3 regions of the Pantoea sp. CFCC18179 genome follow, and region 1 is predicted to be linked to each of the others. Evidence: predicted binding sites of a transcription regulator. Region 1 holds the regulator's gene; each other region holds the start of a gene.
What was found. Region 1 encodes PurR, which represses purine synthesis genes. Its sites were predicted from a motif close to CANGCAAACGTTTGCNTG; they were not measured.
Positions count from the first base shown of each region.

Region 2: a site for PurR is predicted at 5,472-5,489, ahead of gcvT (glycine cleavage system aminomethyltransferase GcvT). Genes of this name have one in related genera too.
Region 3: a site for PurR is predicted at 8,488-8,505, ahead of purL (phosphoribosylformylglycinamidine synthase). Genes of this name have one in related genera too.

Region 1 is NZ_JBNBPM010000006.1:90,662-101,489, reverse strand. Features, by position in the region: gene gloA (lactoylglutathione lyase) at 1-246, shown strand, start outside; gene rnt (ribonuclease T) at 355-1,026, shown strand; gene ACPUC7_RS13410 (Grx4 family monothiol glutaredoxin) at 1,062-1,397, opposite strand; gene ACPUC7_RS13405 (C40 family peptidase) at 1,763-2,554, shown strand; gene cydH (cytochrome bd-I oxidase subunit CydH) at 2,611-2,700, opposite strand; gene purR (HTH-type transcriptional repressor PurR) at 2,975-4,000, shown strand; gene punR (DNA-binding transcriptional activator PunR) at 3,997-4,908, opposite strand; gene punC (purine nucleoside transporter PunC) at 5,020-6,222, shown strand; gene cfa (cyclopropane fatty acyl phospholipid synthase) at 6,523-7,671, shown strand; gene ACPUC7_RS13375 (riboflavin synthase subunit alpha) at 7,720-8,364, opposite strand; gene ACPUC7_RS13370 (MATE family efflux transporter) at 8,562-9,935, shown strand; tRNA gene ACPUC7_RS13365 (tRNA-Val) at 10,089-10,165, shown strand; tRNA gene ACPUC7_RS13360 (tRNA-Val) at 10,169-10,245, shown strand; tRNA gene ACPUC7_RS13355 (tRNA-Val) at 10,264-10,340, shown strand; gene pykF (pyruvate kinase PykF) at 10,682-10,828, shown strand, end outside.
Region 2 is NZ_JBNBPM010000002.1:476,159-486,986, reverse strand. Features, by position in the region: gene ACPUC7_RS06795 (SDR family oxidoreductase) at 134-874, opposite strand; gene gcvP (aminomethyl-transferring glycine dehydrogenase) at 941-3,814, opposite strand; gene gcvH (glycine cleavage system protein GcvH) at 3,912-4,298, opposite strand; gene gcvT (glycine cleavage system aminomethyltransferase GcvT) at 4,320-5,417, opposite strand; gene ubiI (FAD-dependent 2-octaprenylphenol hydroxylase) at 5,840-7,042, opposite strand; gene ubiH (2-octaprenyl-6-methoxyphenyl hydroxylase) at 7,063-8,241, opposite strand; gene pepP (Xaa-Pro aminopeptidase) at 8,238-9,560, opposite strand; gene ACPUC7_RS06760 (YecA/YgfB family protein) at 9,610-10,191, opposite strand; gene zapA (cell division protein ZapA) at 10,362-10,691, shown strand; RNA gene ssrS (6S RNA) at 10,731-10,828, shown strand, end outside.
Region 3 is NZ_JBNBPM010000010.1:57,263-68,090, forward strand. Features, by position in the region: gene lepB (signal peptidase I) at 1-692, shown strand, start outside; gene rnc (ribonuclease III) at 813-1,493, shown strand; gene era (GTPase Era) at 1,543-2,448, shown strand; gene recO (DNA repair protein RecO) at 2,453-3,181, shown strand; gene pdxJ (pyridoxine 5'-phosphate synthase) at 3,253-3,984, shown strand; gene acpS (holo-ACP synthase) at 3,984-4,364, shown strand; gene ACPUC7_RS18015 (YfhL family 4Fe-4S dicluster ferredoxin) at 4,361-4,609, opposite strand; gene ACPUC7_RS18020 (MurR/RpiR family transcriptional regulator) at 4,665-5,504, opposite strand; gene yfhb (phosphatidylglycerophosphatase C) at 5,673-6,311, shown strand; gene tadA (tRNA adenosine(34) deaminase TadA) at 6,376-6,870, shown strand; gene mltF (membrane-bound lytic murein transglycosylase MltF) at 6,867-8,324, opposite strand; gene purL (phosphoribosylformylglycinamidine synthase) at 8,595-10,828, shown strand, end outside.

The sequences.
Region 1 (10,828 bases):
ATTGAGTTGACCTACAACTGGGGCGTGGATAAATACGATCTCGGCAACGCTTACGGCCATATCGCATTAGGCGTGGATAACGTCGCGGAAACCTGCGATCGCATTCGCAGCGCGGGTGGCAACGTCACTCGTGAAGCGGGCCCGGTCAAAGGCGGCTCGACGATTATTGCGTTTGTTGAAGATCCCGATGGCTACAAAATCGAGCTGATCGAAAACAAACACGCCGGTCACGGCCTCGGCAACTAATGCCGCTTGTCAGCCTGCTAATTTGCAGGCTGATTCCCCTCTCCTGCTGCACCCTCCTGCAATTTTTGCCATAATGCGCGCTGCCCTATTTATTGCCATGAGATCCTGATGTCTGAATCGAACGCTTTAAACGCTCTCAACCAACGCTTCCGCGGTTTTTATCCTGTCGTGATTGATGTCGAAACAGCCGGCTTTAACGCGCAAACCGATGCGTTGCTGGAAATTGCTGCCACCACACTGAAAATGGATGAAGAAGGTTGGTTACACCGTGATGAAACGCTGCATTTCCACGTAGAACCGTTTGAAGGGGCCATTCTTAATCCCGCGGCACTGGCGTTTACCGGTATCGATCCGACCAATCCGTTGCGCGGCGCGGTGAGTGAATACGAAGCGCTGCATGCGATTTTCAAAATGGTGCGCAAAGGCACCAAAGATAGCGGCTGCAATCGCGCCATCATCGTGGCGCACAACGCGACTTTCGATCTTAACTTCGTGATGGCCGCCGCCGAGCGTGCCAGCCTGAAGCGCAATCCGTTTCATCCCTTTGCCACCTTCGATACTGCGGCATTAAGCGGTTTGGTGCTGGGGCAAACGGTGTTAGCTAAAGCCTGTAAAGCGGCGGGAATGGAGTTTGATAGCACGCAGGCGCATTCAGCGTTATATGACACCGAGCAAACGGCCACGCTGTTTTGTGAGTTGGTGAATCGCTGGAAACGCCTTGGCGGCTGGCCATTGGCAATCGGTGAAGAGTCAACAGACGATGCATCCGTCGAAGAGTAGATAAAGAAAAGGCCGACATTTGTCGGCCTTCTGCATTATTCCGCTTCTTTATACTTCTCAGCGGTTTCTTTCAGTAACGGCTGAAGTTCGCCGCGCTGGAACATCTCAACGATGATGTCGCAGCCGCCGACCAGTTCACCATCTACCCACAGTTGCGGGAAAGTCGGCCAGTTGGCGTATTTTGGCATTTCAGCGCGGATGTCCGGGTTCTGCAAAATGTCTACGTAGGCGAAGCGCTCGCCACAGGCTGAAAGCGCCTGCACCGCTTGCGCTGAGAAGCCGCAGCTTGGCAGTTTTGGCGAGCCTTTCATGTATAACAGAATCGGGTTTTCTGCGATCTGGCGCTGAATTTTTTCAACAGTACTCATTATTGCCTTCCTTAATCCTTCACTTCGTGTTTGTTTATTGTAGCGATTTAGCCCGCGTACTGAAAACGGGATTTTGCATTTGCATCATGCTAATCGCCATGTTTGTTAAATCAACATCTGACAAATAACATTTTCGTATCATTAATAAGCATTAATAAATTAATAATTAGCAATAGTTTCGCTGGGTTAAGCAGCTGAAATAGCTCATTTTTGCTACAGAATCAATCTGGTAACATATTAATAGAAAAAGGCCTTACCTTTTGGAAAAAAAGTGGATTAGAATTGCCTCGGCGCTGGTCGTTTGATCAGATTTCTCTCACTTTGCCGCAGTCTGTTTCCAATCAGCCTGCTTAACCTGTAACCGGATTATGCGTCTACTAATTACGCTTTTCATACTGGCTTTTGCCCAACTGTTTTTTAATGTGGCCGCGGCTTCTCCGCATGCGCCCGTTAATGCCAGTTCGCCAAAAGCGGAGAAAAAGAGCGCACGTGAAGACGAGCGCCGCAAGCGACGCCCGGTGAAAACCACCACCAAAAAATCGCGCCTGACGTCAGTCCAAAAATTCAAACTCAAAAAACAGACCAAGACCGAAACTGCGCTGCACCATACCACCAGCAAAAAATCCCAGCTTAAACTCACCGGTAAAAAATACGGGCACCAACGCCTGGCGAAAAAATCCTCCGAGATTGAAGTCGATGACGAAGCGCTAGCGCTGACCGGCATCAAAATGAGCAAAGCGCACCGCCAGCGCTATCAAAAAGCGCGTGAAACGGCGATGACCAAATTAATGGGTCAGCTCGGCAAGCCTTATCAATGGGGGGGCACGTCGCCACATACCGGTTTCGATTGCAGCGGCCTGGTGTGGTACGCTTATAAAGATCTGGTGAAATTCAAATTCCCGCGCACCGCCAATGAAATGTATCACTTGCGCGATGCGGCACCGATTAAGCGTGAAATGCTGGAGAAAGGCGATCTGGTGTTCTTCCGCATCAATAACCGCGGAACTGCCGATCATGTTGGCGTTTACCTGGGTAATGGCAAATTTATTCAGTCACCGCGTACCGGCAAAGATATTCAGATTAGCGCATTGGGCGAAGATTACTGGCAGAAACACTACGTGGGTGCGCGCCGCATGATGACACCTAAAACCATTCGCTAGCGGTTGCGCAACACAGATAAAAAAGCCGGATGCTGTTATCAGCTCCGGCTTTTTTATTAATGCATAATAGCGGTAAAACTGAATGCGATAATCATTAACAGCGCGCCAACAGTGGTCATTAGCGCTAATTTCAAATCAGTACTCATCACAGCTCCTTAGTCACACATTCTTTAGGGTTATGACGATTTTGGCATAGCAACCGGCAAAAATCTCGTGTTATCGGCCCGGGCTTGCTAGAATCGCCGCCTTTCGTTGCGCAACCGATTAAGCACGTGCTGGAATATGTGCGCAATGACGTGATTTTGCCTGCTGAAAAACCCCATTTAGCCCGCTGTTTTGGGCCGTAAAAGCATTAGCAGACGCAAACGTTTAACAATATACTTATCAGTAAGTTGCGATAAGCCCAGGAGTACCTTTTTCATGGCAACAATTAAAGATGTCGCGAAACGCGCCGGTGTCTCAACCACCACGGTTTCGCATGTCATCAACAAAACGCGTTTCGTTGCGGAAGAGACGCGTAACGCCGTATGGGAAGCGATCAAAGAATTACACTACTCGCCGAGTGCTGTGGCGCGTAGCCTAAAGGTTAATCACACCAAAACATTGGGTTTGCTGGCGACGTCCAGTGAAGCGCCCTACTTCGCCGAAATTATTGAAGCGGTAGAGCATCACTGCTTTGAGCGCGGATATACGCTGATTCTCGGCAATGCGCACAACGATTTGCAGAAGCAGCGAGCTTATCTGTCGATGATGGCGCAGAAGCGCGTCGATGGCTTGCTGGTGATGTGTTCCGAATATCCAGACGATTTGCTGCAAATGCTGGAAGAGAACCGCAACATCCCGATGGTGGTGATGGATTGGGGCGCTTCGCGTGGTGATTTTACCGATACCGTGCAGGACAACGCTTTCCAGGGCGGCTACCTTGCTGGTCGCTATCTGATCGAGCGCGGACATCGTGACATTGGCGCGATTCCCGGTCAGATGGAACGTAATACCGGCGGCGGTCGTCATGCCGGTTTCCTGCAAGCGATGAGCGAAGCGGGCATTACGGTGCGTCCGGAATGGATCGTTCAGGGCGACTTTGAGCCGGAATCGGGCTATCAGGCGATGCAGCAAATCCTTAATCAGAAACAGCGTCCAACTGCGGTATTCTGCGGCGGCGACATCATGGCGATGGGCGCGATTTGTGCTGCTGATGAGATGGGATTACGCGTGCCACAAGATATTTCAGTGATTGGCTACGATAACGTGCGCAACGCGCGTTACTTCACGCCAGCGCTGACCACGGTGCATCAGCCAAAAGCCGAATTAGGTGAAAAAGCGCTGGAAATGCTGTTGGATCGCATCACCAGCAAGCGTGAAGATCCGCAAACCATTGAGGTTCAACCGACGCTGATTGAGCGCCGTTCGGTGGCGTACGGCCCGTTCCGCGACTATCGCCGTTAAATCGAGGTTTCGCTGAGCCATTCGTGGTTCAGCGTTTCGGCATCGCCAAGATAAGCCAATAACCAATCCAGCGCTGGCGACGCACGCTGTTCTGACCAACTGACGCAGCAGGGGCTATCGGGAAACGTCTGCGGCAATGTCAGTTCCACTAGCGCGTGGCGATTCAGCAACGGACGCGCTAAATGTCCCGGCACCATGCCAACGCACAATCCCGCCTGCAAACAATCCAAGCCGGTTTCCCATTCCGGCACAACCAAACGTCGCTGGTTGTCCAGTGTCCACGTCATGCGGCGCGGCAATGCGCGCGAGGTATCTTCCAGCACCAGCGAAGGCCAGGCGCGCAGCGTTTCATCATTTAATTCAGCTGCATTGACCAACGGATGCTCAGGACTGACGACGCAGCGCCAGTTAAGTGCGCCCATATCCTGGAAAGCGAAGCGCCCACCGACTGGAATCGCCTGGGTTGCGCCAATCGCCACCTCCACCCGCCCATCCGCCAATGCATCCCACACGCCGTTGAACACTTCGTAGCTGATGATCAACTCCATATCGGGGAAATGGCGATAGAAATCTTTCACCAGTTGGCGCGTACGTTGGGGTTTCACGATGCAATCCACGGCAATGCTGAGTTCACCACGCCAGCCGTTTGCCAGTTGCTGACATTGCCTGCGCGTTGCGAGCATTTTTTTGATAACAGAACGACCTTCACGGACAAAATGTTCACCGGCGGGCGTCATCACCACTTCACGATGATGTCTTTCAAACAGCGGTACCGCCAGCCAACTCTCCAACTGGCGTACGGTGTAGCTGACGGCAGAAGGCACGCGATGCAATTCTTGCGCCGCCGCACTAAAGCTTCCAGTGCGCGCCACCGCATCCACCACTTCCAACGCATATTCAGACCACATATTCTTGCCTTCAAAAAATTTAACAGCACCTCGCAAATATTAGCGTTTCACAAAATAGGTTGCACCCTTTTACACTCCCCGCCGTTCAACCTGCCTAATTAGAGAAGCATCATGTTGTCGTCCAGAGCTTTTATGCCTTACCTCGCCGTGCTCAGCATGCTCGGATTTCTTGCCACCGATATGTATTTGCCGGCTTTTGGCGATATGCAGCGTGATTTTGCCAGCGCGCCCGGCACCATTAGCGCGAGCCTAAGCTTGTTTCTTGGCGGCTTTGCTTGTGCTCAAGTTTTTTGGGGACCACTGTCGGATCGTTATGGACGCAAACCTATTTTGCTGGCTGGCTTAGCCATTTTTGCCCTTGGCTGCCTGGGCATGCTGTGGGTGACCGATGTCTACATGATGCTTGCGTTGCGGTTTGTGCAAGCAATTGGTGTGTGTGCTGCGGCGGTGAGTTGGCAAGCGCTGGTGGTTGATCGCTATCCAAAAGCGCAGGCGAATAAAGTTTTTGCCACCATTATGCCGCTGGTGGCGCTTTCACCCGCGTTAGCGCCATTGCTAGGTGCGTGGCTGATTGGCCATTTCCACTGGCGCAGCATTTTTATCACCCTGACGTTAATTGCTATCGTGTTGCTGATTGGCACGCTGCGCTTACCCGCCGTAAAGCGAGCCAGTGCTGACAGAGGCAAACAGCCAAGTTGGTTAAGCTTGCTGAACACCCGCGTTTATAGCGGCAACGTGTTAATCTATTCCGCATGTTCAGCCAGCTTTTTTGCCTGGTTAACCGGTTCGCCGTTTATCCTCGCCGCCGCAGGCTTAACGCCGGCAGATATTGGTCTGAGTTATATTCCGCAGACCATTGCGTTTCTGATTGGTGGATTTGGCTGCCGCGCGCTGCTTAATCGTTATCAGGGCGCGCAATTATTGCCTTGGTTGCTGCTGCTGTACAGCTTGAGCATTCTAAGTCTGTTTGTGGTGGCGTTAATGCCGTCAACTTCGCTGTTTGTACTGCTAATGCCGTTCTGCGGCATGGCGCTGGCGAATGGTGCAATCTACCCCATCGTGGTTGCCAGCGCGCTTGCGCCTTTCCCACACGCTACCGGCAAAGCCGCCGGTTTGCAGAATCTGTTCCAGTTAGGCTTGTGTTTCGCCGCCAGTTTGTTGGTTTCAACCGGACTGGAACGCGCGCTCTACAACACCACTTTAGTGATGGTCGCCACCGTGGTATTGGCATGGGCTGGCTTTGTTTGCCAACGCGGCTTAAGCGCACAAAGTGATAATGCCCTCACTTCCCGTCCCTGCGAAGATAATCAGTAAGGCAACGATTATCGTTAGCAACCTAACGATAACCCGTTGAATATTGACCCACGTGAGCATATACTCGGTGGGTCAGTAATTCTGCTACAAATCAATAATATAAATGTAACACCTTTGCGACCCTGTCGCGGGATGGCGTCTGCACGATAACCAGTGCGATGACCCACTTTGCTGCTCAAATACATACCTCTGTAAATCGTCGGATTTCTGGCGCACGGATTTTCCGTGAGTTCTCTCACAGGTCTTGGGAAATTGGCTATTCTTTTTCTCAGGTTCAGATCGGAAGGTGATGGAGAAGCTATGAGTTCATCTGTTATAGAAGAAGTGAGCCTTGAAGAAAACCACTGGTTTCGGATCGTCAACGAACTGCTAGAGCGCGCTGATATTGCAGTTAATGGCACTCGTCCATGGGATATTCAGGTAAAGCATCCAGACTTTTTTAAACGCGTTCTGGAAGAAGGATCACTGGGTTTAGGTGAAAGTTACATGGATGGTTGGTGGGAGTGCGAACAGCTCGACATGTTCTTCCATCGCGTTTTAAAACACCATCTGGATAAACAATTACCCCGTCATTTCAAAGATACGTTGCGCATTGCCGCCGCACGCTTGACTAATTTGCAGTCGAAAAAGCGCGCATGGATTGTTGGCAAAGAGCATTACGATCTGGGAAATGATCTATTCTCGCTGATGCTTGATCCCTATATGCAATATTCCTGCGGCTATTGGAAAGATGCCGACACGCTGGAAGGTGCGCAACAGGCCAAGCTGGATATGATTTGCCGTAAACTGCAATTAGAACCGGGCATGACGCTGTTGGATATCGGTTGCGGTTGGGGCGGTCTGGCGGAATATGCCGCGCGTCATTATGGCGTGCAAGTGCATGGCGTAACCATTTCAGCCGAACAGCAAAAATTAGCGCAACAACGCTGTGAAGGATTGGACGTCACGATATTGCTGCAAGATTATCGCGATCTTAATCAGCAATATGATCGCATCGTTTCCGTCGGCATGTTTGAACACGTCGGGCCGAAAAACTATGCCACTTATTTTGATGTTGCTGATCGCAATCTCAAACCAGACGGCATATTTTTACTGCACACCATCGGCGCGCTCACGACAGATATGAATGTCGATCCGTGGATCGATAAATATATATTCCCCAACGGTTGTCTGCCATCCGTGCGACAAATTGCCGATGCCAGCGAACACCATTTTGTTATGGAAGATTGGCATAACTTTGGCGCGGATTACGATACCACTTTAATGGCTTGGCATGCGCGTTTTCAGGTCGCCTGGCCGGAGCTGGCCGAGAAATATGGCGAACGCTTCAAACGCATGTTTGATTACTATCTGAATGCGTGCGCGGGTGCATTCCGGGCGCGTGATATTCAGCTGTGGCAGGTGGTATTTAGTCGCGGTAAAGAGGGTGGTCTACGCGTAGCACGCTAATCGCATTCAATGTAAATCAGGCGCCTATTTGGCGCCTTTTTTATCGTCTTATTCAGCATCGCCGATCTGCGCTAATGCCGCCGCTTCACGCTGTGCCAGCACGCGCTCAACGGTTTCCACAATGGCTTGCGTGTGGGGATCAATCTCAATATTGACCTTATGTCCAAACTTCTTCGCGCCTAAGGTGGTGCGCTCCAGCGTTTCGGGAATCAGATGCACACAGAATTTGCTTTTGGTGACATCGCCGACCGTCAAGCTGATACCATCAATCCCAACGAAGCCTTTGTGCAGAATATATTTCATCTGCGTGGCGTCCTGTAATTTGAACCAGATTTCGCGGTTATTTTCTGACTGAATGATTTTGCAGATTTCAGCGGTGGTCATAATATGGCCGGACATTAAATGACCGCCAATTTCATCGCTGAACTTCGCAGCGCGCTCAATATTCACCACATCGCCGACGTTTAATTCGCCCAGATTGGTGATGCGCAGCGTTTCTTTAATCAGATCGAAACTCACCAAATCACCGTCAATCGCGGTGACGGTCAGACAGCAACCGTTATGCGCAACCGAAGCACCCAGCGCCAGGCCCGGCAATAACGCTTCAGGTAAGCGCACAATATGGGTGCGGAACAGATCTTTTTCTTCGATACCAACAATTTCAGCCGTGCCTTGCACAATTCCAGTAAACATAATCTCAGCCTCTGCAAAGTTTGCGGCAGTTTATCACAGCTTACTTACGGCGGCGTTATTTGGCGGAGTTCAAACTTTACACAAATGGCGAAACGAAATGCGAACAAAGTTTGGCGGAAGCCCAGGCTGCCGCTACACTATGCCGCGCATTCTATGGGGATTTCGCCCCGCTCTCTTCTTAATTAAGCAGGTGTAACGTGCAGAAGTATTTTACCGAAGCGCGTCAATTGCTGGCCCTCGCGATCCCGGTCATCCTTGCTCAGGTGGCTCAAACCGCGATGGGATTTGTAGATACTGTTATGGCCGGTGCGGTAAGCGCCACGGATATGGCCGCCGTTGCTGTCGGCACCTCTATCTGGCTTCCCGCCATTCTGTTTGGTCATGGTCTTCTACTGGCTTTGACGCCAACCGTTGCGCAACTCAACGGTTCAGGACGACGCGAACGTATTGCTGAACAAGTACGCCAGGGTTATTGGATGGCGGCCGGCGTCGCGCTATTGATCATGGTGGTGCTGTGGAACGCCGGTTATTTGATTAACACCATGCATGACATTGATCCGGCCTTAGCGGCGAAAGCCGAGGGGTATTTGCATGCGTTGCTGTGGGGCGCACCGGGTTATCTGTTCTTCCAGGTGATGCGCAATCAGTGTGAAGGTTTGTCGAAAACCAAACCGGCGATGCTGCTGGGTTTCCTTGGACTGATGGTCAACATTCCACTCAACTATGTGTTCATTTATGGACACTTCGGCATGCCTGCCTTGGGCGGCGTGGGTTGTGGAGTGGCGACCGCATCGGTGTACTGGGTGATGTTTATCGTGATGCGATTCTGGGTGAAACGTATGCCTGCGATGCGTGATATCCGCATGAAAACGCCTTGGTCATCACCTTCTCGCGCGATTTTGTCGCGCCTGTTTACCCTTGGCTTGCCGGTGGCGCTGGCGCTGTTCTTTGAAGTCACCCTGTTTGCCGTCGTCGCGCTATTGGTTTCGCCGCTGGGCATTGTGAAGGTGGCAGGGCATCAAATTGCGCTTAACTTCAGCTCGCTGATGTTCGTGTTGCCGCTTTCACTCGGTGTCGCCACCACCATTCGTGTGGGATATCGCTTAGGTCAGGGTTCAGCAGAAGATGCGCGCGTGGCGGCGTGGACCGGCCAGGGCGTGGGCATCAGCATGGCGGCGATTACCGCATTGTTTACCGTGACTTTCCGCCATGACATCGCCGCGCTGTATACCGCCAATCCCGAAGTCATCACCTTGGCGGCGCAACTGATGCTGCTGGCGGCGATTTATCAGTTCTCGGATTCGATCCAGGTGATTGGTAGCGGCATTTTGCGCGGTTATAAAGATACGCGTTCAATCTTCTTCATCACGTTCATCGCCTATTGGGTGCTGGGCTTACCGGTAGGTTATGTGCTGGCGATGACCGATTGGGTGCTGCCGAAACTCGGTCCAGCCGGTTTCTGGTGTGGCTTTATCATTGGCCTAACGTCAGCGGCGGTAATGATGATTTGGCGCATCCGTCGTTTGCAGGGTTTGCCTGCGCAGGTGATTCTGGCGCGTGCGGCACGCTAAGTGGCTGAAGCGACTTTAGTTGGGGGGTTACGGCTAAAAAAACGACGTATAGCACAGTTGCTGGTCAGTCGTATGGGAAAAACACTTTTTCCCCTTGCCAGCATCACAGGCTGCCGTTAATATTCGTCCCCGCTGTCGCCCTGACAGCATGTTGCGCTCTTAGCTCAGTTGGTTAGAGCACCACCTTGACATGGTGGGGGTCGATGGTTCGAGTCCATTAGAGCGCACCAAGTGCGTCCGTAGCTCAGTTGGTTAGAGCACCACCTTGACATGGTGGGGGTCGGTGGTTCGAGTCCACTCGGACGCACCAAATATTGCATTCCTGAATGCGCTCTTAGCTCAGTTGGTTAGAGCACCACCTTGACATGGTGGGGGTCGATGGTTCGAGTCCATTAGAGCGCACCACTCTGTTTCATCCTCTTGCGCAACACTCTTTTCTTGATCTGCATCGTCTTTCTCACGCCGCTTTTATATTGGTTTTCGCATACTTAGCGACTATACTATGCCGCGTTGTTCCACCTGAAAGGTTTCAGCGCTAACGTGCCTATGCAAACAACTCCAATGATTTGCGCAACACTGATCAATCAGTTCCCTCGCGTACTGCATAACTTCTCTGCACGCTTTGCTTTCGTCTCCTATTCTTATTTCTGTGAAATCCGTTCCAACACCAAACACATTCTCACTTCGGTGCTTACAGCATCGAATTCCGACCTTTATCATCCATCACAACTTATAGAAAACCTGACATGAAAAAGACCAAAATCGTTTGTACTATCGGTCCAAAAACCGAATCTGAAGAGATGCTGACCCAACTGCTGGAAGCAGGCATGAACGTTATGCGCCTGAACTTCTCGCACGGGGATTACGCCGAGCATGGTCAACGCATCACCAAT
Region 2 (10,828 bases), on a different contig from region 1:
TGTGCGCAACCAGAGTAACCAGGAAAATTTTCAGTGTACACATGTACGCTAAAATAATTATGTGAATGGGTGTGAATGATTAAGAGCGATTTTGACAAGGGCCGCCAAAAATGGCGACCCTACGGAGGTTGGCTTATCTTCCGCCCGCAGCATCAATAAAGGTGCCGGTAACATACGATGCGGCATCGCTTGCCAGCCAGACAATCGCCTGGGCTATTTCTTCGGCTTGGCCGCCACGTCCCATCGGCAGTGAACTTGCCAAACGATCAACTCTGCCCGGCTCGCCGCCATCGGCATGCATTTCGGTATAAATCAGGCCAGGACGTACGCTGTTTACGCGAATGCCCTGCGCCGCCACTTCTAGCGATAAGCCCTTGGTTAAGCTATCCATCGCCCCTTTCGATGCGGCGTAATCGACATATTCACCTGGCGCGCCTAAGCGGGATGCGGCCGAGGATACGTTGACAATCGCGCCACCTTTGCCACCGTAATGCGTTCCCATGCGCTTAACCGCTTCGCGACAGCAGATAAAGGTGCCGGTGACGTTGGTAGCGAACACGCGCTGAATACGCTCAGCGTCGAGATCTTCAACACGACACTGCGTAAAGAGAATGCCGGCGTTATTGACCAAAACGCGTAATGCGCCTTGATTATCGATTTCGGTAAACATGCGCAGCACCTGCGCTTCTTCAGCGATATCAGCCTGAACGGCAAATGCGCTGCCGCCCTGCGCTTCAATCTCTGCTACCACCGCTGCGGCTTCGTCCGCGCGTTGTCGATAGTTGATCGCCACGCGATAACCGGCCTGCGCCAGCAATAAAGCGGTGGCGCGTCCAATGCCGCGACTGCCGCCAGTAACCAAAGCCAGATCCATTTTTGCCTCCAAAACAAAAGGGCCGCAATCGGCCCTTAAATTAATCAGCGTTAACAATAGCCTGATTTATTGGTATTCGCTCATTGGCACACAGCTACAGAAAACGTTACGGTCGCCATACACATCGTCCAAACGCTTCACCGTTGGCCAATATTTGTTGGCGCTGCCCGCCGGGAAGACCGCCAGTTCGCGGGTGTACGGATGTGTCCATTCGCTGACGATTTCCATCTGCGTGTGCGGCGCGTTCACCAACGGATTGTCTTCCAGCGGCCATTCGCCATCAGCCACGCGATCGATTTCCATGCGGATGGCCAGCATCGCATCAATAAAGCGATCGAGCTCGATTTTGCTTTCTGATTCCGTTGGTTCAACCATCAAGGTGCCGGCAACCGGGAATGACATGGTTGGGGCGTGGAATCCGTAATCGATCAGACGTTTAGCGATATCCAACTCGCTGATGCCGGTTTGCTCTTTCAATGGACGAATGTCGAGAATACATTCGTGCGCCACACGACCATCGCGACCTGCATACAGAATCGGATAAGCCGATTGCAGGCGGCTAGCAATGTAGTTGGCGTTGAGAATCGCGACCGAACTGGCTTGCTTCAAGCCTTCTGCGCCCATCATGCGGATGTACATCCAGCTGATTGGTAAAATAGATGCGCTACCAAACGGTGCCGCTGAAACCGCGCCTTGCTGCGTCAGTACGCCATCAATTTGCACCACGCTGTGGCCCGGCACGAACGGTGCCAAATGCGCTTTCACACCAATTGGGCCCATACCCGGACCGCCACCGCCGTGCGGGATGCAGAAGGTTTTGTGCAGGTTAAGGTGCGAAACGTCCGCGCCGATATAACCTGGCGTGGTGATACCGACCTGCGCGTTCATGTTGGCGCCATCGAGATACACCTGACCGCCGTGCTGATGCACGATCTGGCACACTTCACGAATGGTTTCTTCATACACGCCGTGGGTGGATGGATAGGTCACCATGATGCACGACAGTTGCTCGCCAACCTGAGCGGCTTTCTCACGCAGATCGCCGAGATCGATGTTGCCTTGTTTATCACACGCGACCACCACCACCGCCATGCCCGCCATTTGCGCGGATGCTGGGTTGGTGCCATGCGCAGAACTTGGGATCAGGCAGACATTACGGCCGCCTTCATTGCGGCTTTCGTGGTAGCGGCGAATCGCCAGCAGACCGGCATATTCACCTTGTGCGCCGGAGTTCGGCTGCATGCAAAGTGCGTCGTAACCGGTTAATTGCACCAGCCATTGCGACAGCTGACCAATCATCTGCAAGTAGCCCGTCGCCTGCTCTGCCGGGCAGAACGGATGCAGCTCGGCAAATTCAGGCCAGGTGATTGGAATCATTTCCGCCGCAGCGTTGAGTTTCATGGTGCACGAGCCGAGCGGGATCATCGCCTGGTTCAGCGCCAGATCTTTTTTCTCCAGGCTGTGCATGTAACGCATCATCTCAGTTTCGCTGTGATGACGATTGAATACGGGATGCGTCAGGAATTCACTTTCACGCACCTGTCCAGCAGGGATCGCGCTGTTTTCCGCAGCCACTGCCGCATCCAGTGCGTCAATATCCTGCCCGTGCGCATCGCCCAGCAGAATGGCCAGTAGCGCCAGCACATCTTCACGCGTGGTGGTTTCATCCAGCGTGATACCAACGGCGTTAAGCACGTCGCTGCGCAGGTTGACGCCAAAGCTCAGTGCGCGATTCAGCACCGCGGCTTTATCGGCCACTTCTACGGTCAACGTATCGAACCAGCTGTTGTGGCGCAGTTTCAAACCACCATTTTGCAGGCCAGCCGCCAGAATGCTGGTGAGGCGATGAATGCGTGAAGCAATGCGCTTAAGGCCAACCGGGCCATGATAAACCGCGTACAGGCCCGCGATATTGGCCAGTAATACTTGTGAAGTACAGATGTTGGAGTTGGCTTTCTCACGACGGATATGTTGCTCACGGGTTTGCATCGCCATGCGCAGCGCGGTATTACCGGCGGCATCACGAGAAACACCGATGATGCGGCCAGGCATCGAGCGTTTGTGCTCGTCGCGGCTGGCGAAGAAGGCGGCGTGTGGACCGCCGTAACCCATCGGTACGCCGAAACGCTGTGCAGAACCAAACACGATGTCAGCGCCCTGCTTGCCTGGTGCTTCTAACTGCACCAGCGCCATGAAATCAGCCGCCACGCTAACCACCACTTTGCGGTTTTTCAGTTCTGCAATCAGTGAACGGTAATCATGAACTTCGCCATGCGTACCCACCTGTTGCAGCAGTACGCCAAACAGGTCGTCGTGATCCAGCATTTTGTCGGCGCTGTCGATGATCAGTTCAAAGCCAAAGGTTTCTGCGCGGGTGCGCACTACATCCAGCGTTTGCGGATGGATGTCATCGGCGATGAAGAATTTTGTCGCGTTCTTCAGCTTACTCACGCGCTTCGCCATCGCCATCGCTTCGGCGGCCGCGGTGGCTTCGTCGAGCAGTGACGCGGATGCGATATCCAATCCGGTCAGATCCAACGTCAGCGTCTGGAAGTTCAGCAACGCCTCAAGACGACCCTGCGACACTTCTGGCTGATATGGCGTATACGCGGTGTACCAGCCTGGGTTTTCCAGCATGTTACGCAGGATAACTGGCGGGGTGATCACCGCGCTGTAGCCCATACCAATCCAGGATTTATAGCGTTGGTTCTGACTGGCAATGGCTTTCAACTCGGCCAGCGCTTGTTGTTCGGTCGCGGCATCGCCAACCGCAGGCGGGCCCGGCAGTTGAATGTCGGCAGGAACAATCGATGCGATCAACGATGAGAGCGAACTGGCACCAATCGTTTCCAGCATCAAGGCCTGTTGTTCCGGCGTAGGACCGATGTGGCGCTCAATGAAAGCACCGTTGTGTTCAAGCTGGCTGAGAGTCTGAGTCATGTGCAGTAAATCCTGAGTCGGGCTGGGTGACAAAAAAGGCATTAAATCAGGCAAAAAAAGAAGGTGCCGCCACGCGCCACCTTCTTTAGCTTACCGGTTACTCGTCGATTGATGCTTTGTAGGCATCGGCGTCCAGCATGGCGTCGAGTTCAGACTCGTCGCTGGCTTTGATGCGGAACAACCAACCATCGGCATATGGCGCGCTGTTAACCAGCTCCGGTGAATCACCTAGCTGGTCATTCACCGCCACGATTTCACCGCTCAGTGGTGCGTAGATGTCGGAAGCCGCTTTTACGGATTCTGCAACCGCGCAATCATCGCCCGCAGCGAAGGTTGTGCCCACGTCTGGCAAATCGACAAACACCATATCGCCCAGCAGATCCTGTGCGTGTTCAGTGATGCCCACGGTGAAAGTGCCGTCAGCTTCTCTACGGACCCACTCGTGACTATCGCGATATTTCAATTCACTTGGCACATTGCTCATTGGCCATTTCTCCTGAAAAAATTACTGGGCGACCGGTTTACCGGCTCGAACAAAAATAGGTTTGGTCACTTTCACCGGCATTTCCCGGTTACGGATTTCGACAATGGCCTGCTCGCCAATACCTGCCGGCACGCGCGCCAATGCGATGCTGCAACCCAGCGTTGGTGAGAAGGAACCGCTGGTAATAATACCTTGCTGTGGCTGACCTTGTTCATCGGTGAAACGTACCGGTAAACCGTTACGCAGCACGCCTTTTTCGGTCATGATCAGCCCAACCAGTTTTTCGGTGCCGTGCTCACGCTGCGATTGCAAAGCATCACGACCAATGAAATCGCGATCGTTCGGTTCCCAGGTGATGGTCCAGCCCATGTTGGCCGCCAGCGGCGAAACGCCTTCATCCATCTCCTGACCGTACAAATTCATGCCCGCTTCGAGACGTAAGGTATCGCGTGCGCCGAGACCAGCGGGTATGACGCCAGCAGCCAGCAATTGCTGCCAGAAAGCAGCGGCTTCCGTTGCCGGCATGGCAATCTCATAACCGGCTTCGCCGGTGTAACCGGTGGTGGCGATGAACAGATTTTCTGCTTGCACGCCAAAGAACGGTTTCATGCCCGCAACAGCGGCACGTTGCGCATCGCTGAACAACGTCTGGGCTTTTTGCTGCGCATTCGGACCTTGCACCGCGATCAATGCCAGATCGTCACGTTCGGTCAATTCCACGCCGAACGGCTGAGCATGCTGTTTAATCCACGCCAAATCTTTCTCTCGTGTGGCAGAGTTCACCACCAGACGGAAGAAGTCTTCGCTCATAAAGTAAACAATCAAATCATCAATGACGCCAGCAGAAGCATTCAGCATGCCGGTGTACAGCGCTTTGCCTGGCTGGGTTAATTTGGCGACATCGTTCGCTAACAGATAACGCAGAAATTCGCGGGTGCGTGCACCGCGCAAATCAACAATGGTCATGTGGGAAACATCAAACATGCCGGCATCGTTACGCACCGCGTGATGCTCATCCATTTGCGAGCCGTAATGCAGCGGCATCATCCAACCATGGAAGTCCACCATGCGCGCACCGCAGGCTTGATGCTGTTCGAATAGAGGCGTTTGCTGAGTCATAACCATCCTGTGAAAACAAGTGAGTGTGACGCGCCTGCGCCGCCTTCTCAGGCTGACGCAAACGTTCTCTTTATGCTGAAGTTATCACCTAATGCGGCAATTAACCATGAGGAAAACGAGGGCGAAACACTACCACCTTTCCAGATGCCATCGAACATCACCCAGCACAATTCACTGCATTATTGTGATTAACCTCGCACAAAATACGACTAAATTACTTTGATGCAGCAAATTGAGGGAATCCACGCCACAACTTTATGAAATGGTTCGGTCTGGGCGGAGCATTAACATGAGATTAACTAATGCGAATTGATGGGTAAAATTAGAATAAATCAAATGAGGCGCGATTTGGGTGCATCGTTGCATCACAACGGTGCACCAAACAAAAACGGCGCCTGATTAGGCGCCGTTGGTAGAAGAGATTAACGTATCCAACTGGGGAGATCGTTGAGTCCCATCGCTTGTTTCAGCATTAGCGGTTTAACGCCTGGCAAGGTGTCTGCCAGCTTTAAGCCCACATCTCGCAACAGTTTTTTCGCTGGATGCGTACCGGCAAACAATTCACGGAAACCCTGCATGCCTGCCAGCATCATCGCTGCGCTGTGTTTGCGGCTGCGCTCATAACGACGTAAATAGAGGTGCTGACCAATGTCTTTGCCTTCCTGATGCAAACGGCGAATTTCACCAATCAATTCAGCCGCATCCATAAAGCCCAAATTTACGCCCTGCCCGGCCAGCGGATGAATGGTATGCGCGGCATCGCCGACTAACGCTAAGCGATGCGCGGCAAAGTTACGTGCATAGCGCGCCATCAGCGGGAAGGTTTTGCGCTCGCTTTCCACCTGACACAAGCCAAGTCGCATATCAAACGCCACCGATAATTGCTGATTAAACAACGCTTCCGGCATGGATTGCATGCGCGTTGCTTCCTGCGGTGACAGCGACCAGACAATTGAACAAAGATGCGGATCCTGCATTGGCAGGAACGCCAGAATACCGTCGCCGTGGAAAATCTGCCGCGCGATGGCATCGTGCGGCATATCGGTGCGAATGTTGGCAACCAAAGCGTGATGTTCATAATCCCAGAAGGTCAGCGGGATATCGGCTTTGTCGCGCAGCCACGAATTGGCACCGTCTGCTGCAATCAGCAAACGTGCGCTCATCATGCTGCCATCTTGCAGCGTGACAAAGGCTTCGTTATCGCCAAACGCCACATGCTGCAACTGCGCAGGGGCGAACAAGCTGATATCGCTGCATTGACTGGCACGCTGCCACAATGCGCTGTGAATCACTTCATTTTCAATGATATGGCCGAGGTGCGATAAGCCTTGTTGCTCGTCATCAAAACTGATCGAGCCGAAGCTGTCCTGATCCCACACTTCCATGCCGTGATAGGCGCTGGCGCGCAGAGCCAGAATGCTCGACCACACATCGAGCTTTTGCAGCAGACGTTCGCTGGCAGCGTTGATGGCGGAGACGCGAATCGAAGCGCTCGCCGCCAGATCAAATTGTGGCTCAGGTGCTTTTTCCAGCACGGCAACGCGCAAGCCGCTGCCTTGTAATCCGCATGCGACGGCCAAACCCACCATACCGCCACCGGCGATTGCCACATCAAAAGTTTGCATTGCTGCCCCTTAATTCATGCTTAACGCTTGACCCAGCCGAGCGTGCGCGCGGCAAGTGGGTTTCGCAGCCATGGCAGATGGTCCATTGCCACCAGCCCAAGATTTCGTCCTGCTACTAACGGCGCATATCGATTGGCAAACATGCGCACTAAACCGTCGGTGACGCCAATTGTCGCGGCGCGATCGGGCTGACGCCGCGCGGCAAAGTGCTGCAGTACCGCATAACTGCCGGGATCCTGCTGCTGACGATGCGCGCTTGCCAGCGTTTCCGCCAGCGACATCACATCACGCAGGCCAAGATTGAAGCCTTGCCCGGCAATCGGATGCAGCGTTTGTGCCGCATTGCCGACCAACGCCAGACGATGCGTCACCTGACGTTCGGCGGTTTGCAGCGCCAGCGGATAGAGTTCGCGTTGACCGGTATGCGTGAATCGCCCCAAGCGCCAGCCAAAGGCACGCTGAAGGTGTTGCAGGAAGGTCGCATCATCCCACTGTTGAATCGCGGATTGCGCGTCAATCGGATGGCACCACACCAACGACATCCGATTGCCCGACATCGGCAACAACGCCAGCGGGCCGTGTTCAGTGAAGCGTTCAAACGCACGGCCTTGATGCGGCAGTTGCATCGTGACATTGGCGATCACCGCCAACTGCTGATAATCGTCACGCTGCCAGGTGATGCCGCAAGAGGCAGCGAGCGGCGAACGTGAACCATCAGCAGCCACCAGCAATGCGCCATCGAGTTGCTCGCCGCTGTTCAGCGTGATTTGCATATTGTCTGCGCTTCGCGTCACGTTGGTTACGTGATCCGGACAGCGCAGCGTGACGCCAGGCGCCGTTTTCAGGCGCTGGAACAGGCGTTGGCCGACATCGAAAAGCTCGACCACCTGGCCCAACGCAGGCAATTGGTGATCTTCAGCCTTAAGTGAGACAAAACCGGTATGCCCGCGATCGGAAACGTGAATATCGGTGATCGGCGTGCCGCAATCCGCCAGCGAGCGCCACAGATCGATATCCGCCAGCTGCTGGCAAGTACCCGCAGCCAGCGCAATGGCGCGTCCGTCATAGCCCGGATGCGCGCGGCTGTCGGGTTGGCTGCGTTCGATTAACGTGACCGGCAATTGGCCTTGCGTCAGATGCGAAATCGCCAGTGCTAATGTCGCTCCGGTCATGCCGCCGCCAGCAATCAAAATACTCATGCGTGGCGTGCCGCCGCCATCAAGGCTTCGATTGCATCAGCATCTTTTACCACGCTGTCGGTGAGGTTTTCGTTACCCTCTTCGGTGATAACGATGTCATCTTCAATGCGGATGCCAATGCCGCGATATTGTGCCGGCAATTTGGCGTCTGGCGCGATGTACAAGCCCGGTTCGATGGTTAACACCATGCCCGGTTCCAGGATGCGATCGCGGCTTGGCGTGCCGTAATGGCCGACATCGTGCACATCCAGTCCCAGCCAGTGGCTTAATCCGTGCATGAAGAACGGGCGATGCGCCTGCTCTTCAAACAGCGTGTCGATATTGCCATCCAGAATGCCGAGATCGACCAGGCCAGTAATCATAATGCGCACCACTTCGTCGTTGACGTCATGAATGCTGATGCCCGGACGGAACATCGACAACGCTTTGTACAGCGACGCCAGCACGATGTCGTAAATCTCACGCTGCGGTTCACTGAACTTACCGTTCACCGGGAAGGTACGAGTGATATCGCCGGCGTAACCGTGGAATTCACAGCCTGCGTCGATTAACACCAGATCGCCGTCGCGCATTTCGCTTTCGTTTTCGGTGTAATGCAGGATACAGCCGTTTTCGCCTGAACCGACGATGGTGTTATACGACGGAAAACGCGCGCCGTGGCGATTGAATTCGTGGTGAATTTCGCCTTCCAGCTGATATTCAAACATGCCCGGACGACAAGCTTGCATCGCGCGCGTATGTGCCAGCGCGCTGATTTTTCCGGCACGACGCAGAATCTCAATCTCTTCGGCGCTTTTGAACAGGCGCATATCGTGCACCCAGGGACGCCAATCGGTGACGGTGTTCGGCGCGCTGAGATTTTGGCGGAAGCCGCGACGCAGTTTTTCCAGCGCGCTGAAAACCAACTGATCCGCCTCGGCGTATTCGCCCTGAGCGTGGTAAACCACATCCAGACCATTCAGCAATTGGTGCAACTGCTCGCCAATGTCATCCCACGGCAACGCGCGATCAACGCCCAGTTTTGCCGGTGCCGCATCTTGTCCCAGACGGCGGCCGAACCAGATTTCAGCGGTGAGATCGCGTACGCGGTTGAACAGCACGCTGTGATTGTGTTTGTCATCACTTTTGATCAGCACCAGCAGCGCTTGCGGTTCATTGAAACCGGTGAAGTACCAGAAATCGCTGTTTTGACGGAAGTTATATTCGGTGTCGTTGCTACGCGTCACTTCAGGTGCCGCAAAAATCAACGCCGCACTGCCCGGCTTCATGCGAGCAATCAACGTCTGACGACGCTGCTGGAAGGTATCCAAAGTAATCATGTTTGCACTCCCTGTTGAAGACGGGCGACAACGTCCCGCATTAACGCGCTTAGTGTAACGTGGGTTTTTGCACTTCAGGTGCTGTTGGCTGATGCTGACGCGTGAAGGTATCGTGGCAAAGCAAAGCCGCGACGCGCACGTACTCAATCACCTCTTCCAGCGATTGCTCTAGCTCTTCCTGATCTTCATCTTCGTCATAACCGAGTTGGGCGATAGTGCGCAAATCGTCAATCGCTTCACCGGTTTCACCGGTGACCTTTTCCAGTTTCGGTTGCGTAACGCCCAAACCCAGCAGGAAATGATTGACCCAACCGGCCAGCGCATCAGCGCGGTCGAATACCGTGATGTCATCATCTTCCGGCAGCATCAGCTGGAACATAAAGCCTTCGTCTTCCAGGGTGTTAGCCAGGCTTTCGTGCAGCGCTTGCAACGGTTGCGACAGACTTTGCGAAAACGCCATGCCTTCGTTGGTGAGGTCGTGCACCATGGTTTTCCAGCTGGTGTCCTGATTGCCGCCACAGAGAATTCCGGAAAGAAGTCCGTGCATTTCGGCTGGCGTCATGCCCACGCCCTGCTGTGAAAGGGCCGCGGCTAGCGCGTTGTAACTCGGCGTTGCGTTCTGTAAAGACATAAGCTTTGGTCGTCGTTGGCAGAATAAGTTCGTGTTATGCTACCACCAGGTGCCTCTGGGTTTCCAGAAAAGGGGTTGTAAGTTATAACTCGGGTATATATAGTTTCGCACCTCCCAACCCATTGACCGGTAAGGGAGATGCGATCGAAGTAATCAGTTAGGATGGTGGCATGTCTGCACAACCAGTAGATATTCAAATTTTTGGTCGTTCTTTGAGAGTGAATTGCCCGCCTGAACAGCAAGATGCGCTGAACCTGGCCGCAGAAGACCTCAATCAACGGTTGCAAGATTTAAAAGTTCGCACTAGAGTCACCAATACAGAGCAACTGGTGTTCATCGCCGCGTTAAACATCTGCCACGAGCTGGCACAAGAGAAAGGTAAGACGCGCGACTATGCAGCAAACATGGAACAACGTATCCGCATGCTGCAGCAGACCATTGAACAAGCGTTAGTTGAGCAAGGTCGCATAACTGATCGCCAGGGCCCTAATTTTGAATAACACTTCATGGTCCTCATGCTAGAGTGACGGTGAAGTAAATTTTCTCTGAGATGTTTGCAAGCGGGCCAGTCCCCTGAGCCGATATTTCATACCAACAGAATGTGACGCTCCACAATTTGTGCGCATGCTCGGTCCGT
Region 3 (10,828 bases), on a different contig from region 1:
CAACGCTGCTGATCGGTGACTTCATCCTGGTTGAGAAGTTTGCCTATGGCATTAAAGATCCGATTACCCAAACCACGCTGATCCCAACTGGGCATCCGCAGCGCGGCGATGTTGCGGTATTCAAATACCCGAAAGATCCGAGCGTTGATTACATCAAACGTGTGATTGGCTTACCGGGTGACAAAGTGGTGTTTGATCCCTACAGCAAAACCTTGACCATTAATCCGGCTTGCAGCAGCGGCAAATGCGACACTGCGCTGCCCGTGACTTACACTAATATCGAGCCAAGCAACTTCATTCAGACCTTTAGCGGTTTTGATGGCAACGAAACCGGTAACGGCTTCTTCCAGGCACCGCAGGGCGAAACCATGAAAGGCGGCCTGCGTTTGGGCACCCGCAAAGAGACATTGGGCAGCGTAACGCACGATATCTTGCTGGTAAACGAAGCGCAGAGTCAGGCAAGCATGTATTATCAGCAGCCGGGCCAGCCGCAATCCACCTGGATTGTGCCAGAAGGACAGTATTTCATGATGGGCGATAACCGTGATAACAGCGCCGACAGCCGCTACTGGGGCTTTGTGCCCGAGAAGAATCTGGTCGGCAAAGCGGTGGCTATCTGGATGAGCTTCGAGAAACAAGAAGGACAGTGGCCGACCGGCGTGCGCTTTAGCCGCATTGGTGGGATTCACTAATTAGCTTCAAAAAAGGTTGGCCTTCCATTCGGGAGGCCAGTGCACACGAAACAGAACAGGTTGGAACCACAGCCCTGTTTCGTATGCAGAATGACAGACGCACAGAACAACTGGAATCGCATGAACCCCATCGTCATTAACAAGCTGCAGCGCAAACTGGGCTACACTTTTACTCATCCGGATTTATTGCAGCAGGCATTGACGCACCGTAGTGCCAGCAGTAAACACAATGAACGTCTTGAATTCCTTGGCGATTCCATTCTCAGCTATGTGATTGCTAATGCACTTTATCACCGCTTCCCGCGCGTAGATGAAGGCGATATGAGTCGCATGCGCGCAACCCTGGTGCGCGGTAATACGCTGGCCGAGATGGCGCGTGAATTTGATCTCGGCGAATGTTTGCGTCTTGGGCCGGGCGAGCTGAAAAGCGGCGGCTTCCGTCGTGAATCAATCCTTGCGGACACCGTTGAAGCGTTGATTGGCGGCATTTTCCTTGATAGCAGCATTCAGACAGTTGAGAAGCTGATTCTCGATTGGTATCACTCGCGACTGGAGCAGATCAGCCCTGGCGATAAGCAAAAGGATCCGAAAACGCGTCTGCAAGAGTATCTGCAAGGGCGTCATCTGCCGCTGCCATCCTATTTGGTGGTGCAGGTGCGTGGCGAAGCCCACGACCAGGAATTCACCATTCACTGTCAAGTGAGTGGCATGGCAGAACCGGTGGTGGGCATTGGCTCCAGTCGCCGTAAAGCCGAGCAAGCCGCCGCCGAACAGGCGTTAATTAAGCTTGGTCTCGAATAAATAGTCACATCGCAGCGTCGACAGCGCCGCTGCCCAAGTCAGGACTCGAATGAGCGAACTCGAAACATATAGCGGCTTTGTCGCGATTGTAGGCCGACCAAACGTCGGCAAATCCACTTTGCTGAACCAGTTATTGGGGCAGAAGGTGTCGATTACGTCACGCAAGCCGCAAACCACGCGCCATCGCATCATGGGCATCCACACTGAAGGCGCTTATCAAGCGATCTACGTGGATACGCCAGGGCTGCACATGGAAGAGAAGCGGGCGATTAACCGCCTGATGAACCGTGCCGCCAGCAGTTCAATTGGTGATGTTGAGCTTATTATTTTTGTCGTTGAAGGCACGCGTTGGACGCCAGACGATGAGATGGTGCTTAACAAGTTGCGTGATAACAAAGTGCCTGTAGTGCTGGCGATAAACAAGGTCGACAACATTCAGGACAAGAGCATTTTGCTGCCTCATCTGCAATTCCTCAGCCAGCAGATGAACTTCCTCGAAATCGTACCGATCTCGGCAGAAAGCGGTAAAAACGTGGATGCGATTGCGGCGATTGCGCGCAAATGCTTGCCAAAATCCGAGCACCATTTCCCGGAAGATTATGTCACTGATCGCTCACAGCGTTTCATGGCCTCGGAAATCATTCGTGAAAAATTGATGCGCTTCCTCGGTGCTGAACTGCCTTATTCCGTCACGGTAGAGATTGAGCAATTTGTCTCTAACGATCGCGGGGGTTACGACATCAACGGCTTGATCCTCGTTGAGCGGGAAGGGCAGAAGAAAATGGTGATCGGTAACAAAGGCGCCAAGATCAAAACCATCGGCATTGAAGCGCGTAAAGACATGGAAGAGATGTTTGAAGCGAAAGTGCATCTTGAACTGTGGGTTAAAGTGAAATCTGGCTGGGCGGACGATGAACGTGCGCTGCGCAGCTTAGGTTACTCCGACGAAGGTTAATTCGATGGAAGGCTGGCAACGCGCCTTTGTGCTGCATAGTCGCCCTTACAGCGAAACCAGCCTCCTTCTCGATCTATTCAGCGAAAGCGAAGGGCGCGTCCGCGTCCTTGCCAAAGGCGCCCGCTCGCGCCGCTCCCAACTGAAAGGGGCATTGCAGCCCTTCACGCCTTTACTGGTGCGATGGGGCGGACGCGGTGACGTCAAAACGCTGCGTAATGCCGAAGCGGTTTCGCTGGCATTGCCACTTAGCGGCATCACGCTCTATTGCGGTTTGTACGTTAACGAACTGCTTTCACGCGTAATGGAGCAGCAAATTCCCTTCTCCGAACTGTTCTTTGATTATCTAAATTGCATCCAAACGCTGGCGGCCGGCAACGGCTCACCGGAACCGGCGCTGCGCCGTTTTGAGCTGGCGTTGCTCGGACATCTTGGCTATGGCGTTGATTTCCTGCATTGTGCTGGCAGCGGCGAAGAGATCGCCGATGGCATGACGTACAGCTATCGTGAAGAGCGCGGCTTTATCGCCAGCTTGGTGGTCAATCAACGCAGCTTTACTGGCCGCCAACTGCGCGCGCTGTGGGAACGAGATTTCCCGGATGCCGATAGCCTGCGCGCCGCCAAACGCTTTACGCGCATGGCATTGAAGCCCTATCTTGGCGGCAAGCCGTTGAAGAGCCAGGAACTGTTTCGCCAGTTTGTGCCAAAAAAGAAACCCGATGTGGCAAACGACTAGCGCTGGTCGTACCGGCTGGTATTCTTAAGCCCGTTACACTGCAAACACACTGAATACATTTGAGGATTGTCATGGCTGAGTTGCTGTTAGGCGTCAATATTGATCACATTGCCACCGTTCGTAACGCGCGTGGCACTAACTATCCCGATCCGGTCCAGGCGGCATTTGTCGCTGAACAAGCGGGTGCGGACGGCATTACCGTGCATCTGCGCGAAGATCGTCGTCATATCACCGATCGTGACGTGCGTATTTTGCGTGACACCATCCAGACGCGTATGAACCTGGAGATGGCGGTCACCGACGAGATGATCGACATCGCCTGCGAGATCAAACCACATTTCGTTTGCCTGGTGCCGGAAAAGCGTCAGGAAGTCACCACTGAAGGTGGATTGGATGTGGCGGGGCAGCAGGACAAAATCAACGCAGCGGTGCGCTTGCTGAGCGAAGCGGGCATTTTGGTGTCGCTGTTCATCGATGCCGATCATCGCCAGATTGAAGCGGCTGTTGCCAGCGGCGCACCTTACATCGAAATTCACACCGGGGCTTATGCCGAAGCGCCTGAAGGTTTGGAGCGCCAGGCTGAACTGTCACGCATCCGTAAAGCCGCAACGTTTGCCGCCGGTCTCGGTTTGAAGGTCAATGCCGGTCACGGTTTGACTTACCACAACGTGCAGCCGATTGCTGAGCTGCCAGAAATGCATGAGCTGAATATCGGCCACGCCATTATTGGTCGTGCACTGTTCAGCGGCCTGGCGGATGCGGTGGGCGAGATGAAGCAACTGATGCGGGAAGCGCGTCGCTAATGGCGATTCTCGGACTCGGTAGCGACATCGTAGAGATCGAGCGCATTGCTGGCGTGATTGAACGTTCAGGCGATCGCTTGGCGCGCCGCGTGTTAAGCGAAGCCGAGTGGCAGCAATATCAGGCGCACCAGCAACCGGTGCGCTTTCTTGCTAAGCGTTTCGCGGTGAAAGAGGCGGCAGCCAAAGCCTTTGGCACCGGCATTCGCGGCGGCTTGGCGTTCAATCAGTTCGAAGTGTACAACGATGCGCTGGGCAAACCGGGGTTACGTTTCTTTGAGCAGGCCAAAGTGATTGCCAGTCAACTTGGCGTGCAGCATGTGCATGTCACGTTGGCCGATGAACGTCATTACGCCTGTGCAACCGTAATTATCGAAAATTAGTGATGTAGTAGAACAAACTTATCCCACAGTGCTTCGCGGCTTTCGGGGTGCTGAGGATCGCTAATAATGGTGTTATCAATTGGGCAGACGCTTTGGCAGGTCGGCACATCATAATGGCCCACGCACTCGGTGCAGCGGTCAACATCGATCTCATAGATCGCGTCACCTAAGCTGATTGCCTGGTTTGGGCATTCAGGTTCGCACATATCACAATTGATGCATTTGGTGGTGATCAGCAGGGCCATAGCGGACGTCCAATAACAGCAGAAAAGGCGCGGGTATTATACGCGCCTCAGCTCATCAGACCAGCTTTTTCACCAACTCTTCGCTATGACGAATATGGCTGGATGCACGTTCCGGATCGTTCTGCACCAATGCCATAAACAGCAAATCGGTCAGCGCCAATTGTGCGCTGGTGGAGGAGATGGCGGCGCTACGCGTGCTTTGCTCCTCGGCAACCGTATACAGGCAAATGGTGGCACATTGTTGCAATGAGTTGGGCGTAAAGCCGGTGAATGCCAGCACATCAGCACCAATTTGCGCCGCTTCCTGTGCCGCCAGATTGATTTCACGCCGTTCGCCGGTGTAGGAAATGGCCAGCAGCACATCGCCCGGCGCCATCGCTTGCACGCTGGCCAGTAGCGCATGCATATCTTGCTCTGCGACCGCATTGATGCCGATCTTCATCAGCTTCCAGGAAAAATCTTTTGCCACCAAACCGGAAGCGCCAATGCCAACCAGCAGAATGCGATTAGCATTTTTCAGCAGTTGCAGGGTTTGCAGCAGCTTCTCTTCGGTGTTGATATCCAGGGTGGCGCGGATGGCTGAAATCTTCTCGGTCAGCAGCTTTTCACCCACGACTTTCAGCGGATCGTCGCTGAGAATATGGTTATGCACGGTAATCGCATCGCGATCGGCCATCGATTCGCTCAATGCCAGTTTCAGCGCCGGGAAGCCTTTGTAACCCAACTTCTGAGCAAACTTCACCACGCTCGATTGGCTGACGCCCGCTTCTTCGGCCAGTTTTTGTGAACTCAAATGCCGTGCCCGATCCGGCTGCGACAGCAAAAAATCCGCCAGGCGACGCTCATTCAGAGCCAGTCGTGGGTAGAGCTGACGAATTCGCAGCAATGAACTCATGGTTCGATCCTTAATTCTTTCATTTGCTAGCAGCGCGTAAACCCAAAAGAATAAACTATTCAGCTGGCATTGTAGTCATTGGAATTAAAAATAGCAGCTTTCGCTGCGAGCCGTGAAGCTGGCTACACTGTAGGGCAGAAACCGCAAAGAATTGAGAAGGAGTGTTGTTTGACTAAGGGTACGCAACGACGCGTGGTGTTTTTCGATCTCGACGGCACGCTGCATCAGCAGGACATGTTTGGCACCTTTATGCGCTATTTACTGCGACGCCAGCCTCTCAACCTGCTGCTGGTGATCCCGCTGCTGCCGGTGATTGGGCTGGGCATGTTGATTAAAGGACGTGCGGCGCGCTGGCCGATGAGTTTGCTGCTGTGGGCGATTACCTTCGGTCACAGTGAAAAGCGCCTGCGTCAGCGTGAAGCCGAGTTCGCTGAGTGGTTTCGCCAACGCGTAACGGCTTTTCCGGTGGTGCAGCAGCGTCTCACCGATTACCTCAGCAGTAACGATGCCGATGTCTGGCTGATCACCGGTTCGCCGCAATCGCTGGTGGAACAAGTCTACTTCGATTCCGCCTTTTTGCCGCGTGTGCAACTGATCGCGAGCCAGATGACGCCGGGACGCGGCGGACGTTTATTGGCGATGCGCTGTCTCGGTCATGAAAAAGTGGCGCAACTGGAGGAGAAAATCGGCACGCCATTGCAGTTGTATAGCGGCTACAGCGACAGTAAGCAGGACAACCCGCTGTTGTTCTTCTGCCAGCATCGTTGGCGCGTAACGCCGCGCGGCGAGCTGCAACAACTGGAATAACGCTTCGATTCCGCTAGCAGCATGGCTATAATGCGCCGCCTTAATTGCCCGCAGGAGTTGTCTGGTGAACCCACAAACTGATGAATATTGGATGCGTTTTGCGCTGGAACTGGCTAAACGTGCGTGGGAGCAGGGCGAAGTGCCGGTTGGCGCGGTGTTGGTGCAAGGCGACAAAGTGATTGGCGAAGGTTGGAATCGGCCGATTGGTCAGCACGATCCCACGGCGCATGCCGAAATCATGGCGCTGCGTCAGGGCGGCAAAGTGCTGGAAAACTATCGTCTGCTGGATACTACGTTGTACGTCACCTTGGAACCCTGTGTGATGTGCGCCGGTGCAATGGTGCACAGCCGCATTACACGTTTGGTGTATGGCGCGAAAGACGAGAAAACCGGCGCGGCCGGTTCTCTGCTGGATGTGATTGGTCATCCCGGTATGAATCATCAAATTCAAATTGATTGTGGTGTGCTGGCAGAAGAGTGCGCGGGGATGTTAAGTGACTTCTTCCGTATGCGTCGTGAGCAAAAGAAGGCGCTGCGTCAGGCGCAGCGCGCAGATTAATTCATCGCAATCTTCGGTTCCACCGCCGGGTAACCGGCGCCTAATTCCGCTTCCAGCGCCGATTGCTGCGCTAAGCGCTTCTCTTGCTCCTGCAAATATCCCACCAGACTGATTTGATACTTACGGATGTTCTCAACGTAGTTGTAGGCTTCGTGCCCGCGCGCGTAGCCGTATGTGGTTTGCGCGTAGTAACGCTTCTGGCTGAGCATCGGTAGGCGCAGCTTCACATCCGCCCAACTATCCGGATTGCCGCCCTGTTTTGACGTCAACTTACGCGCGTCCAGCATGTGCGCGTAGCCCATGTTATAAGCCGCTAGAGCAAACCAGATACGTTCATCTTCTGGAATGGTGTCTGGCACTTTTTCCATCATACGTTTGAGGTATTCGCTGCCGCCACGGATGCTTTGCTCCGGATCGAGACGATCGTCAACATCCAGGCTGTCGGCGGTATTGCGCGTCAGCATCATCATGCCGCGCACGCCGGTGGGCGACGTTGCCTGTGGATTCCAGTGGGATTCCTGATACGAGATCGCCGCCAGCAAGCGCCAATCCATGCTGGCTGCATATTTCTCAAACAGCGGTTTGATATCCGGCAAGGTGCTATCAATCGCGCGCAGGAAGGTGCGGGTATCCACGTAATCGAAGGTGCCTACGTGGCCGAGATACTTCTCTTCCAGCCGGGCCATGGTGCCTTCTTCGCCCATTTGGCTGTAGAAGTCGAGCATCGCCGCATTCAGGCTATCGTCATCGTTACGCGGTAAATACCAGGTCACCGGCTCTTCATCCGTCACATCAAACGCCACGGCTAACTGTGGATGAATACGTTGCAACAGGCCGATGGTGACGGAATCGCCCACGGTGTAATCGAGTTTGCCGTCGGCCACCGCTTCGAGCAGCGCTTTCTGGCCTTGATCGGCGGAAATCGCCCAGTCGAGATCGGGATAGCTGTCAGCTTTGGCGGAACGTAAAGTTGACAGATATGCCGAACCGGACTGCACAATCAGGCGGCCTTTAAGATCGCCGAGGTTTTTCGGTCGAGGCTTATCAATGCGGTACACCAGCTGTTGCGACACCGAATAGTAGCTTGGGCCACTTTGGTAGTGCGCAAGGCGCTCGCTGTTATAAATCAGGCCGGCTGCCAGCAAATCGGCTTTGCCATCATCCAAGTCATCAAACAGGTCGCCGAGGTTAGGACGCACCTCCACTTCCAGTTTCACGCCAAGATAATCGGCGAAGCGCTTCGCCAGCTCATAGTCCATGCCCGCTGGTGCATTATTGATGGTGTAGTAAGTCAGCGGAGAGTTTACGGTACTGATGCGCAGCACTCCGCGTGATTTGATCTGTGATAGCGCGTCTGTTCCGCCCCCGTACCACGGGATGGATGGCCACAATGCTAGCGCAAGCAGCACGGTGATCAGACCGATAAACAGATAGTTTATTTTTAGGCGTTTCAAATAGTTATCTCGTAATGGCTCACAGGCCTCTGTCTTTTAAAGGCAGTATTTGTGTTGTTTTAACTCCCAGAGCGAGGGGCATTTTGCGCAACAAAGCGGGGCAGGGCAACTTTTATAGCAAGAATTGTGCAAAAATCAGCCAAATGCCAAGTGCCAGAATTTATGCGCAAACGGTTTCGTAACCGGTGACGTTTCTCTATAATACCGCCCGTTTTCCCCTGTTGCGCCCAATGAAGCGTCGCCCGGCACTTCAAAGACGAGAGATCTTTAATGATGGAAATTCTGCGTGGTTCGCCCGCTCTGTCGGCATTTCGTGTAAACAAACTGCTGACCCGCTTTCAGGACGCTCACCTTCCAGTGAGTGATATTTACGCCGAGTACGTCCATTTTGCCGATGTCAGTGCACCGCTCAGCGCGGATGAAAAAGCCCGCCTGCAACGTCTGCTGAAATACGGTCCTTCTCTCGCCGAGCATGCGCCACAAGGGCGTCTGTTGCTGGTAACGCCGCGTCCCGGCACCATCTCTCCCTGGTCATCGAAAGCCACCGATATCGCGCACAACTGCGATTTGCCGCAAGTGTTGCGCCTTGAGCGTGGTATGGCGTTCTATGTGCAAGCCCCTGAACTGACGGAAGCGCAGTGGCAGCAACTGGCGAGCCTGCTGCACGATCGTATGATGGAAACGGTATTTGCCGACCTCAACGATGCGCAGCAACTGTTTGCCCATCATCAGCCTCAGCCGCTGAAGAGCGTTGATGTGCTGGGTGAAGGCCGCGCGGCACTGGAGCAGGCCAACCTCACCTTGGGTCTGGCGCTGGCCGATGACGAGATCGATTACCTGCTCGACGCCTTTACTAAACTGGGCCGCAATCCGAACGACATCGAGCTCTACATGTTTGCCCAGGCAAACTCCGAGCATTGTCGTCACAAGATCTTTAACGCTGACTGGATTATCGATGGCGAAAAACAGCCGAAGTCGCTGTTTAAGATGATCAAAAACACCTTCGAACATAATCCTGAGCACGTGTTGTCGGCCTACAAAGACAACGCGGCAGTGATGGAAGGTTCTGAGGTTGGCCGCTTCTACGCTGATGCGCAGAAGGGCGAATATGAGTTCCATCAGGAAGCCGCACACATCCTGATGAAAGTAGAAACCCATAACCATCCAACCGCGATTTCACCGTGGCCGGGTGCTGCGACCGGTTCCGGTGGCGAGATCCGTGACGAAGGCGCAACCGGACGTGGTGCGAAACCAAAAGCTGGTTTGGTCGGTTTCTCGGTTTCCAACCTGCGCATTCCTGGTTTTGAACAGCCTTGGGAAGAAGATTTCGGCAAACCAGAACGCATCGTTACTGCACTGGATATCATGACCGAAGGCCCATTGGGCGGCGCGGCGTTCAACAATGAATTTGGTCGTCCCGCACTGAACGGCTATTTCCGTACCTATGAAGAGCGCGTTAACAGCCATAACGGCGTTGAGTTGCGCGGCTATCACAAGCCAATCATGCTGGCGGGCGGCATCGGTAACATCCGTGGCGATCACGTGCAGAAAGGCGAGATTGTGGTTGGCGCCAAGCTGATCGTGCTTGGCGGCCCGGCGATGAATATCGGTTTGGGCGGCGGTGCAGCCTCTTCTATGGCTTCTGGCCAATCTGATGCTGACCTTGATTTTGCGTCTGTCCAGCGTGACAACCCAGAGATGGAGCGTCGCTGCCAGGAAGTGATCGACCGTTGCTGGCAACTGGGCGAAGCCAACCCGATTCTGTTCATTCACGATGTGGGCGCGGGCGGCTTGTCTAACGCGATGCCAGAACTGGTGAGCGATGGCGGCCGTGGCGGTAACTTCAATCTGCGCGACATCCTCAGCGATGAGCCAGGCATGAGCCCGCTGGAAGTGTGGTGTAACGAATCACAGGAACGTTATGTGTTGGCCGTCGCGCCGGCGCAACTGGCGCTGTTCGATGAACTGTGTAAGCGTGAGCGCGCACCGTATGCAGTGATCGGTGAAGCCACCGAAGAATTGCATCTGAATCTTGCCGACCCACATTTCGATAACAAACCTATCGATATGCCGTTGGATGTGCTGCTGGGCAAAACGCCGAAGATGACGCGTGATGTATCGCGCCAGCAAGCCAAAGGTGATGCGTTGGTACGTGATGGCATCACCGTGGCAGACGCGGTCAATCGCGTGCTGCATCTGCCGACCGTAGCAGAAAAAACCTTCTTGATCACTATTGGTGACCGTAGCGTAACCGGCATGGTGGCGCGCGATCAGATGGTCGGTCCGTGGCAGATTCCGGTGGCTAACTGCGCGGTGACTACCGCCAGCCTTGATAGCTATCATGGCGAAGCCTTCTCTCTTGGCGAACGTGCGCCAGTGGCGTTGCTCGACTTCGCGGCATCCGGTCGTTTGGCCGTCGGCGAAGCACTCACCAACATTGCTGCCACCTCGATTGGTTCACTGCAACGCATCAAGCTTTCAGCAAACTGGATGGCGGCTGCGGG